Regions from separate parts of the Paenibacillus sp. FSL M7-0802 genome, predicted to be linked through region 1. Evidence: riboswitches for the same ligand, from Rfam matches in the RefSeq annotation. Region 1 holds a riboswitch; each other region holds the start of a gene.

What was found. Region 1 has a riboswitch for thiamine pyrophosphate ahead of thiC (phosphomethylpyrimidine synthase ThiC). Riboswitches for the same ligand answer to the same signal wherever they lie in the genome.
Region 2: it holds a riboswitch for thiamine pyrophosphate, as region 1 does, so the genes downstream of both, tenA (thiaminase II) here and thiC (phosphomethylpyrimidine synthase ThiC) in region 1, are expected to answer to the same signal.
Region 3: it holds a riboswitch for thiamine pyrophosphate, as region 1 does, so the genes downstream of both, MHB54_RS08345 (ECF transporter S component) here and thiC (phosphomethylpyrimidine synthase ThiC) in region 1, are expected to answer to the same signal.

What each region holds. Positions count from the first base shown of each region.
Region 1 covers NZ_JBBOSD010000001.1:1,943,665-1,950,463, forward strand. Annotated here, with positions in the region: gene acnA (aconitate hydratase AcnA) at 1-1,558, shown strand, start outside; gene MHB54_RS09205 (YitT family protein) at 1,826-2,662, opposite strand; gene MHB54_RS09210 (hypothetical protein) at 3,169-3,321, shown strand; gene thiC (phosphomethylpyrimidine synthase ThiC) at 3,443-5,284, opposite strand; TPP riboswitch at 5,472-5,584, opposite strand; gene MHB54_RS09220 (IclR family transcriptional regulator) at 5,740-6,483, opposite strand; gene MHB54_RS09225 (alpha/beta hydrolase) at 6,782-6,799, shown strand, end outside.
Region 2 covers NZ_JBBOSD010000001.1:4,182,861-4,189,659, forward strand. Annotated here, with positions in the region: gene MHB54_RS19305 (helix-turn-helix domain-containing protein) at 1-70, shown strand, start outside; gene MHB54_RS19310 (aspartyl-phosphate phosphatase Spo0E family protein) at 463-630, shown strand; gene thiE (thiamine phosphate synthase) at 575-1,288, opposite strand; gene thiD (bifunctional hydroxymethylpyrimidine kinase/phosphomethylpyrimidine kinase) at 1,285-2,115, opposite strand; gene thiM (hydroxyethylthiazole kinase) at 2,112-2,954, opposite strand; gene tenA (thiaminase II) at 3,029-3,718, opposite strand; TPP riboswitch at 3,855-3,957, opposite strand; gene MHB54_RS19335 (NAD-dependent malic enzyme) at 4,050-5,771, opposite strand; gene MHB54_RS19340 (glycosyltransferase) at 6,277-6,799, shown strand, end outside.
Region 3 covers NZ_JBBOSD010000001.1:1,756,817-1,763,615, reverse strand. Annotated here, with positions in the region: gene MHB54_RS08355 (polynucleotide kinase-phosphatase) at 1-1,074, shown strand, start outside; gene MHB54_RS08350 (TatD family hydrolase) at 1,095-1,892, shown strand; TPP riboswitch at 1,937-2,046, shown strand; gene MHB54_RS08345 (ECF transporter S component) at 2,297-2,893, shown strand; gene MHB54_RS08340 (ABC transporter ATP-binding protein) at 2,893-4,356, shown strand; gene MHB54_RS08335 (energy-coupling factor transporter transmembrane component T family protein) at 4,331-5,122, shown strand; gene MHB54_RS08330 (methionine ABC transporter ATP-binding protein) at 5,262-5,987, shown strand; gene MHB54_RS08325 (methionine ABC transporter permease) at 5,980-6,651, shown strand.

The sequences.
Region 1 (6,799 bases):
TGTTGAGCTTAGCCGCATGAAAGAAACCTTTGAAGGCATTATCCGTACCCCGGTGGACAAAGGCGGCTATGGACTGAGCGATGAAAAAATCGCACAGAAGATTCCGCTGACCCATCCGGACGGCTCCACCAGCGAGTTGGGTACAGGAGCAGTCGTTATTGCAGCTATCACAAGCTGCACGAATACCTCCAATCCAAGCGTTATGCTCGGTGCGGGCTTGCTGGCCAAAAAAGCAGTGCAGCGCGGGCTCAAAACTCCAGGCTATGTTAAAACCAGCTTGACACCAGGCTCCCTCGTCGTGACGGAATACCTGCAAAAAGCCGGATTAATCGGACCGCTCGAAGCCCTCGGCTTCCATGTAGCAGGCTACGGCTGCGCAACCTGTATCGGTAACTCCGGCCCACTTCCTGACGAAGTGAGTCAAGCCATCACTGACAATGATTTGACGGTTGGCGCAGTTATTTCCGGCAACCGGAACTTTGAAGGTCGTGTGCATGCGCAAGTAAAAGCCAACTATCTCGGCTCACCGCCACTGGTTGTCGCTTATGCGCTGGCAGGCACAGTAAACATTGATTTGGTGAATGATCCGCTCGGTTACGATCAGGACAATCAGCCTGTCTACCTGAAAGATATCTGGCCAACCTCCGAGGAGATCAAGGAAGCCATCAGCCTGTCTCTCAGCCCAGATATGTTCCGTCGTAAATATGAGAATGTATTTACTGCTAACGAAAAGTGGAACTCCATTCCGGTTCCTGAAGGCGAACTGTATGAATGGGATGAAAAATCAACTTATATTCAAAATCCACCATTCTTTGAAAAACTTCAGGATGGCGTGCAGGATATCAAGGAAATCCGTAATGCCCGTGTGCTTGCCCTGTTGAATGATTCGGTCACAACGGACCATATCTCACCAGCAGGCAACATTGCCCCTTCCAGCCCGGCAGGACTGTACTTGAAGGAGCATGGCGTGGAACGCAAGGACTTCAACTCCTACGGCTCCCGTCGCGGTAACCACGAGGTCATGATGCGCGGTACATTCGCCAACATCCGTATCCGCAACAATGTGGCTCCAGGTACTGAAGGCGGCGTGACCAAATACTTGCCAACGGATGAGGAAATGTCCATCTATGATGCATCCATGAAATATCAGGCAGCCGATCAGAACCTGATCGTCATTGCTGGTAAGGAATACGGCACAGGCAGCTCCCGTGACTGGGCGGCCAAAGGTACGCTTTTGCTGGGCGTTAAGGCTGTCATTGCCGAAAGCTTCGAGCGGATTCACCGCAGTAACCTGGTCGGCATGGGTGTGCTGCCTCTGCAATTCCAGGAAGGCTATGGCTGGTCCAGCCTGGGTCTGAACGGTCGTGAAACGTTTGACATTCTTGGCATCGACAATGACGTGAAGCCTGGTCAAGAGCTTACGGTTGTGGCTAAACGCGAGGATGGCACGAAGTTCGAATTCCCAGTAATTGCCCGTTTGGACAGCACTGTCGATATCGACTACTACCACAACGGTGGTATTCTGCAAACCGTATTGCGTCAAATGATCGAAAGCTAAGTTTATGAACTTCATATGTGAAGAACCCCCGTTTTGCAGATAAAGCTGCAATCGGGGGTATTTTTTTATTTATATAAACCGAACTTAAGAGTTACCTATAGCGCCACTGCGCAGACGGATGGTGCTTCGCTTGTACAGCACCATTCCGCTTACTCCGTTTTGATGTTCATTTTTCAAGTTCATCTTATTTATATAAAACAAAAAAAGTCGATCCCTCAGGACCGACTTCTAGCCACGTTCTCTTATAACCCTACCTTCGCACGCGAGTTACTTCGAAATATCCAAAAAGCCCTCTCCGAACACGTCCCGCACGTCATGAATGGTGATAAATGCTGCTGTGTCGATGGCTTTCACTATCTTTTTAAGCGCTGACACCTCTTGTTTACTAATGACGATATACAGCACTTCTTTTGGATTTTTAGTGTAATATCCGTGGCCTGACAGGACGGTAACTCCACGATCCATTTTCGTGATGACCATCTCGGCAATTTTATCTTGGTGCTCCGAAATGATCATGACCGCTTTTTTAGGGTTTAGTCCTTCGATCATGAAGTCCATCACCTTCGTACCAACGTACAAAATAACGATAGTTAGCATCAATTTTTCTGGACCAATAATAAAATAGGAAGAGAACGCGACAATCAAATCAAAAAACAGCAGGCCATAGCTGATATTCCAATCCAGATACTTGTTGGCAATTCGGGCTAAAATGACCGTTCCCGCCGTAGTGCCACCTACACGTACAATTAAGCCAATGCCGACCCCCACCAAAACTCCGGCAAATACAGCATTAATCGTCGGCTCATGCGAATCAATCCGCCAGTTGACCGTTAAATGTAGAAACAGCGAGTTAAAAGCGACCGCAATTATAGTGTACAGGGTCGTTCTCTTGTCCAAAAATTTATATCCGACAATCAACAGCAAGCCATTGATCACCAGATTGACGATCGAGGGAGACCACTGAAACAGGTAGTACAAAATGATCGTAACCCCTGTAACGCCCCCCTCACCAAACTCATTCGGGATCACAAACAGATTAACAGCTAGCGCGAAAAAAAACGCACCCAGAATAATAAATGCGATATCTGCAATACTTTTTTTCATATATGCTCTAATCCTTTCTCTAACATTTCAAAGGATGAATCGCCAGATGGATTGGCTGACTCTTGTTGCCAAAATACGCTGACAACCAGTTCATGGTATCTACTACCAAACATAAAGTCAATACAACTTTGACACTTTAATTCGCCACCAGACTGCCTCAATCCTGACTTGGATTCCGCAAAATTCTCCTTTTACAAGGTTATTCGACAAAATAACACAATCCCGACTACTAAACTAAGAAAACGGGCCTCTAGCCCTTGTTTTAGACCTAGGCACATTTTCCTCTAAAACGACCATCCTCCTAATCGACATTTTGGACACATATGACCATCTTCCTGTTTTATGTCAAAAGCGTTTTACTTTGAAAAAATGTGGGTATAATGATTGAAACATTACCAAGCAACCTACATAGCATCACGACATCAAGTACATACAAATAGTCCTATACAGACGTCCTAAGCAACTCAATCTGAATTTGACAATATGGAATTGGAGGAATGACCTACATGAATACAATGAACTTAACCGTCCACACCCTGATGCCCTTTCACCACCAATACCAACGTGCCAACGCGGTGAGTATGCAGAAGAAAGAAGATAGCTCGGAGAAGAAGCTCAGCTTTCAGGACATTTTGAATGAAAAAATGGGTAAAAAATAAGGCGCCGTTTATCCGGTTGCAAGATCCCGCTTTACATAAGCTAAAAAGCCGTAGTTCCCTACATCGACTGTAGAGAACCACGGCTTTTTTAATTCATTTTTCCTAAACTCACACGTTCGTTTTACTGACCTCCATCCCGATACTGCTCTGCCTTCTCACGCATCCCGGCAGCTACTGCTTCTTGAGTGTTCAGCCCCTTATCCGCTGCATAAGCGCGAATGTCCTGCGTAATGCGCATACTACAAAATTTGGGACCACACATCGAGCAGAAATGTGCTTCCTTGGCGCCCTCTGCCGGTAGCGTTTCATCATGGTAGGACAAGGCCCGCTCGGGATCAAGCGACAGATTGAACTGGTCCCGCCACCGGAACTCAAAGCGTGCCTTGGACAAAGCATCATCCCGCTGCTGTGCCCGTGGATGACCCTTCGCCAGATCGGCAGCATGTGCCGCAATTTTGTAGGTAATGACACCCTCGCGGACATCATCCTTATTCGGCAGACCCAAATGCTCCTTAGGCGTAACATAACACAGCATGGACGTCCCAAACCAACCGATCATCGCCGCCCCGATGGCTGAGGTAATATGATCATATCCGGGGGCAATATCCGTCGTGAGCGGCCCCAAGGTATAGAAAGGAGCTTCCTTACAAATCTCCATTTGTAAATCCACATTCTCTTTGATTTTATGCATAGGGACATGTCCTGGCCCTTCAATCATGACCTGAACATCATGCTTCCAGGCGATCTGCGTTAGCTCGCCCAACGTTTCCAGCTCTGCAAACTGTGCTTCATCATTCGCATCATAGATGCTACCCGGACGTAGACCATCCCCGAGAGAAAAGGCCACATCATAGGCTTTCATAATTTCGCAGATTTCTTCAAAATGCGTATACAAAAAATTCTCCTGATGGTGCGCAAGGCACCAGGCTGCCATGATCGACCCACCACGGGATACGATTCCCGTCATTCTATTCGCCGTCATCGGTATATACCGCAGCAATACACCCGCATGAATTGTAAAATAGTCCACTCCCTGCTCCGCTTGCTCAATCAGCGTATCGCGATACAGCTCCCACGTCAGCGCTTCTGCTTCGCCGTTCACCTTTTCAAGTGCCTGATACAGCGGTACAGTCCCAATCGGTACAGGAGAATTCCGAATGATCCATTCACGTGTTGTATGGATATTACGGCCTGTGGACAGGTCCATAACTGTATCCGAGCCCCAACGCACAGCCCAGGTCATTTTTTCCACTTCCTCCTCGATGGAGGAGGTAACCGCAGAATTACCAATGTTCGCATTGATCTTCACGTGAAAATGACGCCCAATGACCATTGGCTCACTTTCCGGGTGATTGATATTCGAAGGCAAAATGGCTCGTCCAGCAGCCAACTCCTGCCGTACAAACTCAGGCTCCACCCCTTCGCGGATCGCCGCAAATTCCATTTCGGGCGTAATGATCCCTTGCCGCGCATAATGCATTTGTGTCACTGTACGACCTTGCAAAGCACGAAGCGGACGGTTGGTCACGCCGGGAAATTCCACTGTCTCCCGTTTGGAGCCAGGTTTCAGTCCATTATCCTCCGGCTGGACGGCGCGTCCCTCGTAAGCCTCCACATCGCCCCGTTCCAGGGCCCAAGCTCGCCGTAATGGAGGCAGGCCCTGACGGATATCGACCTGATAGGCTTCGTCGGTCATGGGACCGCTCGTATCGTACACACGCAATGGCTCATGATGCTCCGTGCCCTGCGGCGTATGTGTAGGATGAAGAGCAATTTCGCGCTCTGGCACGGCAATGTCCGGCCGCGAGCCTTGAATATATACCTTACGGCTCCCTGGAAAGGGCGTTACCCCACTGGCTTGCTCCCCGTTTGTCTTCTCTACCTCAACTTCTTTTGTTCCTACCCTTACTTCTGTTGATTTCAATTCTGTTCCTTTTGTTCCTTCCACTTCTGTCGGCTTCATTGTCCATTCCTCCCGTTTCGATGAAATGACACACCGATCCGGAACCATTCCCAGGGTGGCGCTGATCTATGCAAAAAAGCCGGTTCCCCAGGGAACCGGCTAATCTAACGAGGCAGCTATCCAGACAGTACGCATGTGGAATAATCCTACTCCACTGCGCCACTGTAGACAGCAGCCGCGTATACATTTCAATGGCCGATTACTTCCCTACGCTGGTATGATCCAGATCAGGTGCAAAGGGTCCAGAATCTTGCACGATTCCATCTCAGCCCGGCATTACAGGCTCCCCCAGTAACTGTGATACTTCTATTCACATGAGGCGGCTATAACAGACATCCCGCCATCCTTACCAGACTACTTTAAATTTATGGCTTTGGCAACCCTTCTAGGTTCCCTTTACTAAGGAGACGCTCCCCATCAAATCACTTTGCTTGCTTCAACTGTGTTCATTCTTGTTACGGAAGCATAAGTCCCATTTCCTTCGCCGCTTCAATCAAAATCGGAGCAAAGTCATGCAGCGTCTCGGGTGCAAGCCGACTGACCGGACCGGATACAGATAAAGCCGCAGTGACCTGTCCCTTCCGGTTTACAATTGGCGCAGCCACAGCAGCAGCCCCTGGCTCCCGTTCTTCATAGCTGGTCGCATAGCCCTTCTCGCGAATGTCCTGCAGCTGGGCTTTATAGACCTCCGGGTCTACCGAGGGCGGCCATTCATCCCCGCTTAGCAGGGCTTCCAGCTCTTGCGGCGGCATAAAGGCTGCCAGCACTTTGCTGGAGGCCCCTACAGCCAGCGGCATACGCGCACCTACAGGCGCAACCCTGCGGATCGCCTGATTGCTCTGCACGGCTTGTATGCGAATACGCATGCTGCCGTCCCGTAAGTATAAGCTGACCGTCTCGCCCAGACGATCACGTAGTCCTTCCATTGCAGGCTGTAACAACACCGCCGGCTCGTCGCTTTGGGACAAATGCGTGGATAGCTCCCAAATGCGGAAGCCAAGTCGATATTTTTCCGTTTCGGCATTCCGAACGACAAAGCCCCGATCCTCCAAAGTAGTCAGCAGCCGATGAACCGTGCTTTTATGTAGACCAATTTTGGAGGCAATCTCCGTCAGGCCAAGATCCGAATCTGCGGTAAAACACAGCAGTATATCAAGTGCACGCTCTACAGCGCGAACGGTTAATTTACGGTCTTCCATCGTGAACCGCTCCTCTTGTATCCATATTCGTTTCACACTATGAAACATGGTTACATAAATTATATAGAATAGTCGCGGCTACTGTAAACCGATGTTTTTGTGACAACCATATTACAGAACGAGAACAAACATCGACAATTCTTTGCATCATTTTTACTTTTCCGGTTCAGGCGTTGACTTTGGATAATCCCCATCATACGATAATAGGTATCTATACGGATCTACACTACTATTTTCAAGTGGAATTATACCTAAATTCTATGAAACGAAGATCAATTTTATATAAGGAGGCTCTTACATGATTTCGACATCCCAG
Region 2 (6,799 bases), 2.2 Mb from region 1:
TTTCAAACTATTAGAAAAGGTGTGGTTAGACAATGTTGAAAAAAATGATTCTGCTGGTCATCGCAGCTAGCTTCTTGTTTATTTTAGCAATGCCTGTTCAGTCGCATAACCAAAATCAAAGAATAACGCCTCACGTACAAATTGGAGGTGCTTAAACGGCTAGAAACAAAGACAATTCTCACCGACTAGTTCAAGTTTGGGGAGTTCAGCGACTATTAGAGAGCCAACAAAATAAGGTTAATCTCTAGGTCAGAATTGGCATGTATGCTCTATATTCATTGGATTTCTTTATGAAAAGGGCCTCTGTTCCACTTAATTAGTGGAAACGGAGGCTCTTTTAACGTGGATTTAGGGACATCTTTGTTTATGCAAACTTTTGGGATGTTCTTTTTTTGTTAGGCGCATCATTTGAAAATCCAAAAAACGTCTTTTTGTCATAAAATATGACATATAGGAGGGATCATGCTGATGAACCAAGGTGTGACTTTACTTTGTGTCGAACGAGCTAGGAAGAAACTGTACCAGGTCCAGAAAAAGTATGGATTTTTAACACATCCCAAAGTAATAGAACAATCTAAAAAGCTGGATGATCTGTTGAATCATTATCAAACATGTAGATCGGATCATTGAGAAATGATACCATATTTTTCTTTAATTCCTTGACCGCACCTCTAACCTGTTCTGACTGTGTCACGGCTGAAATCACCGCCACACCATCTGCACCTGCACGTGCGACTTCCTCAACACGGTCCACTGTAATACCTCCGATCCCAACAATCGGCACATCAATTCCCGCTTTACGCATCTCATATAAAATTGCCGGTCCCTGTACGGCATGGGCATCATCTTTCGAGATGGTGGGATAGATGGGTCCGACGCCGAGATAATCAGCACCTTGCAGGATGGCTCGACGTGCTTCCTCAATGGTATGGGCAGAGACGCCTAGAATTCGATTTCCGATTCGCTCGCGGACGGATTCGGCGGATTCATCGTCCTGACCGATGTGAACACCGTCGGCGTCGAGTTCAAGAGCCAGCTCCACATCGTCATTGATGATGAAGGGGACACCAGCGTGACGGCACAGTTCCTGTAGCTGGCACGCAAGTTCGAACATAGGAACGCCCGTTAACGCGCCGAGACCCTTTTCCCGGAACTGGACCATGGTTGCGCCGCCAGCCAGAGCCTCTTGCACGACCCAGCCTGGTTCCGCGAGGCAATTCACGCTTCCAAGCACCAGGTACATCTGTAGCTGGCGGCGCACCACCTCTGACAACATTCTACCGCTCATAGCAGCACCTCCTGACGACGTCGGTAGGCCCAATGATTGGTGGGTCCATGTCCTTGTCCAAGCTGCAAAGGTTCCTCAATCGCTGCCTGGATGAAGGCTTTGCCATTCGAGATAGCCTCCGGTACAGACATCCCTTTCCCTAATTCCGCGGTAATCGCTGCTGAGAAGGTGCATCCTGTTCCGTGTGTATGAACAGTCCGTACTCGCTTGCCGCTCAGCTCTGTAAAGGCGGTTCCGTCAAAGAGCAGGTCCACAATCTGTTCGCTGCTCTCGCTCTCGTCAGCGTGGCCACCCTTGATCACAACGAATTTTGATCCCATACTGCTAATATGTCTCGCAGCCTCGCGGCGATCCTCCATCGTATGGATACTGATCCCTGTCAGGGCTTCCGCCTCCGGGATATTCGGTGTAACGACCAGGGCCAAGGGGAGCAGGTCGTCCTTCAGAGCCTGCATCGCTTCTGGCTGCAGCAGCTTTGCGCCTCCCTTGGCAATCATCACGGGATCGACGACAACCTTTTTCCAGCCGAACTTTCGAATCTGCTTGCTCACAAGACGGATGATGCCCGCATTAAACAGCATGCCAGTCTTCAGGGCATCCACTCCAAGGTCTAATCCTACAGCTTCGATCTGTTCCGCTGTTGCTTCCTGTGGCAGCGGATATACGCCGTGGACCCCTAAAGTATTCTGTACGGTAATGGCCGTAATAGCCGACATGCCGTAAACGCCAAGCTCCTGAAAGGTTTTGAGATCGGCTTGAATTCCGGCCCCGCCGCCACTGTCCGAACCGGCAATCGTCAGCGCTCTGGGTACACGAACGTCTGTCATCGCGCACCACCTGCTGTGGTTGTTCCGGCTTCACGGACAGTGACATGCCCCTCTAGCGAACCTGTATGTAGTTTGGCGAGCTCGTCGAGAAAGGCAATCTGGAAGCTGCCGGGCCCCAGCTCTGCGGTACGTGCTGCGGCTCGGGAAGCTGCTGCACCGTAAAATGCCAAGCCTGCTGTACCTGCGAGCAGCAGGTTGGGTTCAACAGCTGCAAAGGCACCTAACACAGAGGTCAGCAGGCAGCCTGCTCCGGTTACCTTCGTGAGCAGCGCGTCTCCACCGCTAATCATTCGTACTTCGGCCCCATCGGTGATGACGTCCTCTTTTCCAGTAATGACAACCATTGTATTGAGCGTTCGAGCAGCCCGAATTGCCAGATCGACATTTCCGCTGTCAGCACTGTCACCAGCATCTACGCCTTTAATCTCACGCGCTTCTCCAACAAGATGCGCGACTTCGGCTGCATTGCCCCGCACCAATGAGATTTTGACTTTTCTCAGGATTCGCAGTGCCGACTCAGTTCTAAAGCTCGTTGCTCCCGCACCGACCGGATCTAGCAGGACCGGAACACCGTGTGCATTCGCCGATTGTCCAGCAATGATCATGGCATCCACCAGTTCGCGGTTCAGCGTACCGATGTTTAACACGACGGCTCCCGCTATTTTTGCCATGTCTGCTACTTCCTCGAGTGCATAGGCCATCACCGGGGAGGCGCCCAATGCATACAGGCCGTTGGCCGTAAAGTTAGTGACTACCACATTGGTCATATTGTGAACGAGGGGTTTGCTGTTTTGTACCTTCGTCAGGAGATCCGAATAACTTTTTTCCCATGTACTCATAATGATTATCCTCTCTATAGTTGGTGGTTCAACAGGGCATTAACTGTACTTCACGCATCGAATTGCCAAGCTGACTATTCCAAGACCGCTGCCTGTATCTGGACCGGCCATTCTTCCTGCTTATAGGCCATGTCCCAGAACTTATATTCCAGCTGGCAGCTCAGTATAAAATGCTCAATCATCCGCTCTCGCTCAGCAGCCGTTGCGCCTTCCGCCCAAGCATCTACACGTTCTCGGAACTTGAGTGTTGTATCATCAAGCTGGTCTCCATAGAAGCCCATCCATTCATAGAACGGATGAGACTCATCCGGCTTTACTTCATCCAGCAGCCTGCGACCAATCTCGGCATACGTCCACATACATGGCAGCAGCACAGCCAAGATCTCGCCCAGGCTGCCCTCATGCGCAACCGTCAGCATGTGACGGATATAGTGATGAGCCGACGGAGCGAGCGGATATCCCTGCAACTCTTCATAGCTCACCCCTGCGACAGCACAGAAATTTTGATGCGGATGAACCTCGCTGTGGAGAATAAAAGAGATTTGTTCATTAAATACAGCCATGTCCTCCCGATTCGTGCATTTGGAGATTGCGATGCCGTATATCCGCATGTAGGCGTTCAAATATTCAAAGTCCTGTTTTACATAGTGAATCAGCTGTCCCCTTGTCAAACTTCCTTCAGCAATACCTCTCACAAAGGGATGCTCAAAAATCGCTTGAAAAATGCCGTCCGCCTGCCGACGGAGTTCTTGTGTAAAACTCAATTTCCCCACCTCCATTAAATTGAAGAGCAAGAAGTCCTGTAAGAATATAATTCCGGAACAACGCTAAAAAGCCGCCCCGGAAAAATGGAGCGGCTTCAACAATAGGCCCAATACGCAAAAAACGCTTGAAACCTTATATACGAAGGCTCCACTTTCCTACGCTAGTACGAACTAGATCAGGTTCAAAGGGTCCAAGATACGCTCTTGTCTCAGCCATAGTGGCTCCCCTAGTGGACTTCTATTCTTTTGACTATTACTGTACATTCGTTCATATGCTATGTCAAACATAGTGTACAAAATATTAAATTTCCTCTAGTTAGGTGTTTTGGGCTTAGTGAGGGTGATGAATTACACTTTCCACTGCTTTGACCTTGGCATATTTCGGTTTCCACATTGCATCTTGTATAGCTTGTTCCACATCTGAAATGTGCGCCTGCGCTACCTGATCCTGAATCGCGGCTTTTGCAACCGCAATCGCAACAGCGTACGAAACTTCGCGTAATTTTCGGATATGAGGGAGTAGCGCACCGCCAGGCGTATTCGAATCTACACCATTGGCAACAGCAACTGCTGCCGCTGTAAACATCGCAGGGGTAATCCTTTTGGCTTTAACCACAATCGCACCCAGACCCAGTCCCGGAAAAACAAAGGCATTGTTCGCCTGTCCAATCTCAAAATTTGTATCGTTATAGGTAACGGGCTCAAAAGGACTTCCGGTTGCGATCAGTGCTCTGCCATCTGTCCACCGGATCAAATCCTCGGGTACTGCTTCTGCAAGGTTTGTAGGATTGGACATGGGCATAATGATCGGGCGTTCTACATGCTTTGCCATCTCCTTGATGATCTCTTCAGAAAAGGCACCTGCTACACCGGAAGTTCCAATCAATATCGTAGGCTTCACCTGACGGATGACCTCCAGTAGCGGTATTTTGCCGTCACCCGACCGGGTCCATGAGCTGACTTCATCCTTTTTGCGCACATACGGTTTCTGATACTCCAATACGTCTTCCATATCTTCCGTTAACAGCCCGCGATAATCAAAGGCCCAAAAGGACTTGAATGAATCATCTACGGAAAGGCCATCCTCGATCATAGCGCCCCGAATTTGATCAGCGTTACCGATCCCTGCAGCCCCTGGGCCGAAAACAAGTATTTTTTGTTCACGCAGCGGAGTCTTGGTGACACCCACCGCCGAAAGAATCGCAGCCAGGGTCACTGCTCCTGTACCTTGTATATCATCGTTGAAGGTGAGTATGCTTTGACCGTATTTTCCTATAATATGGCGCGCATTAACGCTACCCACATCTTCCCAATGTAAAAGCGCCTTCGGGAATTGCGCTAACGTTTTGCTGATAAAAGTATCAATAAACTGGTTATAGGCTTCTCCGCGAACTCGTTTATGGCGGTTTCCGATGTACAGTGGATCATTCAGCAGCTTTTCATTATTCGTGCCTACATCCAGTACAATTGGCAGCACCCGCCCAGGATGAATGCCTGCCGCAGCCGTATACACTGCAAGCTTGCCGATAGCAATGTTAATCCCCCCGACGCCCCAGTCACCAATCCCTAAAATACTTTCGGAATCTGTCACGACGATCAGATCCACATCATGGCCATTCAAACCAGAATTATGGAATGCTTGTCCAATACCGTTCGGGTTATCTATCGACAAATATATGCCTCCAGGGCGGTTGTACTCGTGACTATATTCTTGAATCGCGGTTCCTACGGTCGGCGTGTAGACTACGGGCAGCATTTCACTCAAATGATCGGTTAGCAGCCGGTAGTAGAGTACGACATTTCGGTTGTGAAGGTCGTTGAGAGAAGCATTTTTTCGCAGCATGGTGGGTTGTGCCAGAAACTGCTGATATGCCCGTACGCTCTGTTTCTCCAATGAAAGGACGGTTGGAGGAAGGATTCCTTCCAAACCCAGCTCCTTGCGTTCTTCTTCTGTAAAAGCGACACCTTTGTTCAAAAGGGGATTTGCCAACACATCCTTTCCCCGTAATGGAGTAGATAATGACCCATCGCGATTGACATAAAATGCTTCCATAGAAAGACCTTCCTTCTCTTCATTTACATATTGTAAGGATTTCACAAAATTCGATTCCAGTCGCTCCGAAGTGCAAGATATAGACGAACTAAACCATTTCGATCTATATCTTGTTCATTGAAAGTCGCTTATCGGATTTTTGCAAAATTTTCAAGATGACATGTTGTCCATAGTATGGACGTGCGAATCTGTTTTATTCTTCTATTTATCTATGACAAAATAACCATATATATTTCCTTCTGTTGATCTAAAAGAACTAATTTTAGATATAGATGCGCTAACTAATTCTGATGGTTTTGGTTCTAATGAATCAGGTCTAAATACTCTATTTTTATCAAATATGAAAATCAGTTTTTCTTCTCTTATATCCTTATATATCATGGAGTGTCAGCTATTTTGTTAAGGAAATATGAAGTATTTGGACATTAATTTAACTCCTATAAGCAAACATTCTTAATTCTTTTTCAACAAAATAGAACTATTCGGAGGAAAAGGAGAGGTTTGTGTGCAGGGACCTATAGCCATTTTTAGCGATAACGACAGGGCTATTGATTATCCCAATGTGATTTGTTTTTACCAATATATACAGTGCGAGGACACGGAGGCAGCTTCAGTCTACGAGAACGCATGTTGTTGCCTGATTGATTATAGGGAGCCGGGGCAGGCGGTGCGGAAAGCCAATCAGATCCGTAGCCAATTTCCGCAAATGCCATTGTTACTGGTGACGGATGTAACAATTCCGTTCAGTGATCAGCATATGGTGCAAATCACCGGAGTAGGCCGTTTGCGCCTGCTATTTTGGCAAGCCAATGACACCGAAGAAATGCTTTCGGAAATACAAAGCTTGCTCTATCCCGAGTATTCGACCAAAAGCCAACATATTGCATTTATCTTGTCTGTATATAACGAAGAGCAACGTTTTGTTCATGTCAAAACCTTTGCTGAACGACTGCAAGCCTTTATCCGCAGCCATATTATTGAAGGTTCGATTTATCTCATTGATGATGGCAGTCACGATGGTACCAATG
Region 3 (6,799 bases), 190 kb from region 1:
ACGATGAGCCCTGCTCCAGCGGTGTCTGCAGAGGAAGGATATCTGGAGCATCCACGTGAGGCGCTGGCTTATTATCGCGGGCAAGGAGTACAAACGATGGTGGCCGAGAAAAAACATATGGGTAGCCGGGCTATTCTACTATTATTCAAAAACGAACAGGCCGCTGTTGAATATGTAGGCTACCCGACATTGGGCACGATCTATAGTCGGAGTGGGAGAGCTTTCTTTGAACAAAGCCTTGGGAAGCAAGTGATGGAGAAGCTGAATGTGGATCTACGGACTGCTGGATATTTTGAACGGAACCAGACGGATTTTGTATTGCTGGATGCGGAAATTGTACCGTGGAATCTCAAGGCTCGGGAACTGATTGCTGCACAGTATGCGCATGTGGGGGAGGCAGCCCTGCTGGATCGCAGTAAGCTGGTAGACAAGCTGAAGCAGGCGAAGGTTGCAGGTCGAGAGGTTGGAGACTGGTTGGAGGAAATGGAACAGAAGTACGCGAATGCCGTAACGTTTCAAGAGGCTTTTCAAAAATATTGCTGGGATGTGGACGGTCTGGATGAAATTCGTATCGCACCGTTCCATACGCTGGCACACAGCGGAAAGACTTTTTTCGACCATTCTCATATTTGGCATATGGAGCAAAACCGGGAGCTGGCTGGGCTGTCTTCCCTGTTTATGGAGACAGAGTATCGCGTGATCACGGACGAAGCAAGCGAGGAAGAGGTCATTCGCTGGTGGAACGAGATGACAGAGGATGGTCATGAAGGGATTGTGATCAAGCCGGAACGCTTTTTGATGAAAAATCGGGACAAGATGATTCAGCCTGCAATCAAGGTGAGAGGCCGGAAGTATTTGCACATCATTTACGGTATGGATTATCTTGCCCCTGAGAATTTAAAGCGTCTGAAGCAGCGTCGAACGAACAAAAAGGAGCGTCATGCCCTGATGGAAGGAGCGCTTGGTATGGAAGGCGTGGAACGTTTTGTCCGCAAGGATACGGTAGATCGTATTCATGAATGCGTCCTTGCCGCGCTATCTCTGGAATCGGAGCCGATTGATCCGAGATTGTAGTTTGCGAAGGAGGGATTGAGATGGAAAGGGGTACACCGTTAATTGATATTGGCGTGAACTTGATGCACCGTTCGTTTCATGCGGATCGGGAACAGGTGGTAGAGAGAGCAGCAGCTGTAGGGATTTCACCCCTGATTATTACCGGGACCAGTGTCCGCAGCAGTCGGGAGGCTTCTCAGTATGCAGCACGTTATCCGGGCAAGCTGTATGCGACAGCTGGCGTGCATCCCCATGATGCCAAAGACTGCAGCGCAGAGACGGTTCAGCAGCTCCGCCAGCTGGCGAGTCAGCCGCAGGTCGTATCCATAGGGGAATGCGGATTGGACTATAACCGTGATTTTTCGCCGCGTGATGTGCAGCGCCGATGGTTTGAGGAGCAAATCCAACTGGCGGGTGAGCTTAATATGCCGTTATTTCTTCATGAACGAGATGCACATGAGGATTTTGTTGCTATGCTGCGGGAGTATCAAGGGCTTGTCGATAAAGCAGTGGTGCATTGTTTTACAGGCACGGAACAAGAATTGCATACGTATGTAGAGATGGGACTGTATATCGGGATCACCGGCTGGATTTGCGACGAACGGCGTGGCAAACATCTGCGTGAACTGGTCAGAGATATTCCCTTGGACCGTCTGATGATTGAAACGGATGCACCATTTTTGACCCCGCGTAATTTGCCCGTGAAGCCCAAAGAAGGGCGTAATGAGCCCATGTATCTCGCTCACATTGCTGCTACGGTTGCCGAATGTACAGGCCGAAGCATGATGGAGATCGAAATCGCCACGACGGAGACAGCCAAACGTTTCTTCGGATTATAGGATTGTCAAAGCCATAGATGTGGTATATATTATAGTGAATTAAAAAAGCATTGTCGGGAGCTTGAGAAAGTCAGGCTGAGAGGGTGGCCCTTGCCACTGACCGTGAAATCTGATCTGGGTAATGCCAGCGTAGAGAAACCAAGAACACTATACAGGAATGCCGCTTGTTTAGCGGTTGTCGATAGATTCAATGTATGTCCTAGCATTTTACCTTGACCCTGACTTTGGCTTGGTATCAGTGTAGTAGCTTAGACTACTGGTTATATAAGGCATATCGACGAATGATGTTTTGTATGGTGCTTCACCTTTTACTGCGCATAAAGCTTGCCTGGAGATTCGGCTCCAGACAAGCTTTTTTTTATGGCCAAGAGGCCAATTATAAGGAAAAAGGGGAGCACGCAATAATGAATACTGCTGTAAGAGCGTCCAAAGGGTTGAAGCTGACTGATATTTTGGTCACGATTGTGATCGCTGTTGTGTTCGGGTTAGTCTACAAAATATGGGGACCTGCCTATGATTTGATGAAACCATTCGGTCTACACGCCGAGCAACTGATGTATGGCATGTGGTTTATGGCAGGCACGTTTGCTTATCTCATCATTCGCAAGCCGGGTGTTGCAATTTTGGCAGAGGTGGCAGCGGCAACGGTCAGTGCTTTTTTGGGAAGCGAATGGGGGATGTCCACTTTGTACTATGGCCTGCTGCAAGGCTTGGGAGCGGAGCTATTTTTTGCGGCTTTTCTGTATCGGAACGCAAACCTGTGGGTTGCTTCGCTAGCTGCGGCCGGGGCGGCTGTCGCTTCTCTGATTTTAGACTTCAGCTACGGGTATATTGATCAGCTTTCGACCTGGAACTATGTTTTGTATATCGGTTTTCGCATGATTGGCAGCATTGTGATTGCCGGGGTATTCGCGTTCTATCTGGCTAGGGCATTGGAGGTAACCGGAGTCACGCGAAGTTTGAGACCCGCAACGGAACAAGATTATAAGGGGCTGGATTGATGAGCCAGGCAACCGAAGATGTGGTGGCTTCGATCACCCGTCTTCGGTTGAAATTCCCCGGTGAGCAGGAGCTGCTTTTTCACAATATGTCTTTGTCTGTCCGCAAGGGGGAAAAGCTGCTGTTGCTGGGACCGAGTGGATGCGGTAAATCAACGCTGCTCCAAGTGTTAAGCGGTCTGATTCCACGCACGATAGAAGTGCCTATGAAATGCGATGCTGCTGTAATCCCAAGTGTCTCAGGTATTGTATTTCAAGATCCTGATACGCAGTTTTGTATGTCATATGCAGACGAGGAACTGGCTTTTGTGTTGGAAAATAATCAGGTTCCTCGTGAGCAGATGCGATCCCGTATTCGCGAGCTGCTGATACAGGTTGGTCTATCAACGGATGATATACACATGCCCATTGGCAGCATGTCACAGGGAATGAAACAGCGGCTGGCGATTGCGTCTGTGCTGGCTATGGAGCCAGAAGTGCTTTTTCTGGATGAGCCCACGGCTTTGTTGGACGAGGAAGGCACTACACAGGTGTGGGATACCATTCGAAACATTTCGGTAGACCAGACACTGGTGATCGTGGAGCATAAAATTAATGAAATTGTCCATGATGTGGACCGGATTGTGGTGCTTTCTGCTCAAGGGGAGATCATTGCGGATGGAAGGGCGGAAGAAGTATTTCATGGGCAGCGGCAGGCATTGTCCGAGTATGGCGTGTGGTACCCGGGAGTATGGAGTGAATCGTCTTCGCCGCGTTGGAGTGAATCAGTGACACAGCAGAATGGTACGGGGAATGGTACAGGGATTGATTTGCTGGAGCTGGAACATTTTAGTGGCCTCCGCGGTTTAAGTTCAGTGATTTATGTGGAGCATGCGCAGGTGAAGCCTGGCGACTGGATTGGCGTGGTCGGTGAAAACGGGGCTGGCAAAAGCTCACTGCTGCTCTCCATGATGCGCTTACTTCGCACACAGGGACGTTATAGCGTGCGCGGAATTGAGGCAGGCAGTACGGAACAACTGGCAGAGCGTATCGGGTTCGCGTTTCAAAATCCCGAGCTGCAATTCGTAGCACACACCGTACGAAAGGAACTAGAGTATTCGTTACCCAAGAGCTTGTTCACCATTGAACAGTGCCGGGAACGGGTCGATCGGATGCTCGTACAGTTCGGACTGGAGCGGCTGGACGAGCGTCATCCGTATCAGCTTTCATTGGGCCAAAAAAGGCGGTTGAGTATTGCTACGGCTATGATCCGTGAGCCGGAAGTGCTGCTGCTGGATGAACCGACTTTTGGGCAGGATGCGCGTAATACCTTTGTCATGCTGGATATGTTGGAGCAGCTGAGAGCGGCAGGCACGGCCATTGTGATGGTCACGCATGACCCAGAAATTGTCCATCGATATTGTACCGATATATGGCGGATTCAGAAAGGGGAACTACAGTATGAACCTGTCCTTTCCCCATCATAAAACATGGCTGCATCGTGTGAATCCGGGCCTAAAGCTCGTTATGTTTTCCATACTGTTTGTGGTCGTTATAGTCATTCATGATCCGAATGTCATGTTTAATGTTGCGTGTGCTATGCTGCTGCTGCTTGTCTGGTCAGGCCATCCATGGAAGCGGCTGCTGCTGTATGGATCTCCCTTTATATTGGTGTTTATTTCAACCTCAACGGGCATGATGATGTTCGGCAAAGGGGTGACGACCTGGTGGACATGGGGCCTGATCCATATTACGCAGGAAAGCTTTTATCGGGGTATACATCTGGGCTTTCGTGCGCTGAGTATGGCGGCGGTAGGGTTGCTGTTTGGTTTAACGACTCGTCCAGTGGACCTTTTTTATTCACTGATGCAGCAATGGAGGCTCTCTCCGAAGTATGCGTATAGCTTTTTGGCAGCCATGCGGTTGATGCCCATGATGGTGGAGGAATTCCAGGCATTGAGACAAGCCCATCGTATTCGAGGTTTACATCAGCATGTGTCCAAATGGAATATGTATGCCACGCTTCGCAGGTATGCAATTCCGCTGCTCGCTCAAAGTATCCGGCGTGCACAGCGAATTGCTATTGCCATGGAAGCCAAGGGTTTTACCAATGAAACCAAACGCACGTATTATTATGCGATTGGCTATTCGGCTGTAGATATTGTGTTCATATTCTATTTTGTCATCATGCTTACGCTGGCTTGGGGACTCGGTATCTGCTTTCCTTACGTGGGGGTGTGGGATGTACGTTAATTGTTGTCAAAAGGCTTTGCCCGTTTTCTGCTCTGTGGTATATTAATGCAATGGGAATTGACGGCTCGTACAGACCCGCCTGGGCTGGCGGGCTTATTACATTTTCCCTGAGAAATGGATCATCAGGAGGCCAGGTTTCATGATTACGCTGCATCAGGTAAGCAAGCATTATACCACCTCAAGCGGCCAATTTCATGCGGTTCAATCCGTGTTCCTTCAAGTGGAGGAGGGGGAAATTCACGGTATCATAGGTGCCAGCGGTGCCGGTAAGTCTACGTTGCTCCGGTTGATGAATGTATTGGAAAGGCCGGATGAGGGAAACGTGGTTGTGAACGGGGAAGATTTGACTCGCATGCCGGAAAAACGTCTCCGTGAAGCGCGGCGATCGATAGGGATGATTTTTCAGCATTATCATCTTGTTCACAATCGGACGGTCAGTGGAAATGTGGCAATGTCGTTGGAGCTGGCAGGTGTCGCGAAAAAAGAGAGAGTGGAACGTGTGCGCGAATGCCTGCAATTCGTCGGTTTAGCTGATAAAGCAGAACAGTATCCGGCACAACTGAGCGGAGGCCAAAAGCAACGTGTGGCGATAGCCAGAGCGCTGGCGAATCGACCTGCGGTGCTGCTGTGTGATGAGCCGACCTCGGCGCTTGATCCGCAGACGACCGCGGATATTCTGGGCGTGTTACGGGAGATCAACCGTGAACTGGGAGTTACCATTGTAATCGTAACGCACGATATGGACGTGGTACGCAATATTTGTACCCGTGTATCAGAAATGCGGGATGGGCAGCTGCTTTCAACGCAACATGTAGCTGACGCTGCGGTAGGTTCAACAGCGGGAGCAGGTGAAGCTGATGAATGAAATGCTGAGCATCATTGCGCAATATCAGTCTGAGATATGGAAAGCCATCGGAGAGACGTTTATCATGGTGGGGACTTCTATCGCAGCAGCTGTACTGTTAGGGCTTCCGGCAGGAACGATTTTGTATTTGTGCGGCAAAGGGCAAAAATATGAAAATCGACTGCTGTTCACCTTATTGAACAGTGTGGTCAATGTCATCCGCTCGTTCCCGTTTTTGTTGCTCGTCGTGTTTATGATTCCATTTACACGTCTGGTCGTAGGGACGGCGCTGGGCACGATGGCTGCAACGGTTCCCTTGTCAGTGGTGGCCATCGCCTATTATTCGAGGCTGGTGGAGCAATCATTGCTTGAGGTGCCCAAGGGTGTAATTGAAGCCGCTACTTCTATGGGGGCATCCACCCTCCAGCTTATTTTTAAATTTCTGTACGTGGAAGCTCGTTCCGGGCTTGTACTGGGTTTGACCACGTCCACCATTAGCTTCATCTCCTACTCCACGGTGATGGGCATTGTGGGCGGCGGCGGGGTAGGCGATTTTGCCATCCGCTACGGTTACCAGCGTTTTGAAACAGGCTTGATGGCGTTCACCATCGTCGTCATGATTATTTTCGTACAAACGATCCAGTTCACCGGAAGCACCATATCCCGCCGGATCGACAAGCGGTAAGAGGTTAATGAATCTCTTCATTAACAATTGCACCACCTACTATGGGAAGTGAAAATGACTTTACAGTACCTCAAAAGCGGAACGGACAGAATTGTTCTGGAGAAGCGTCAGCGTTCGCCTTTGAAATGGGATTCTAACCTATAAATTG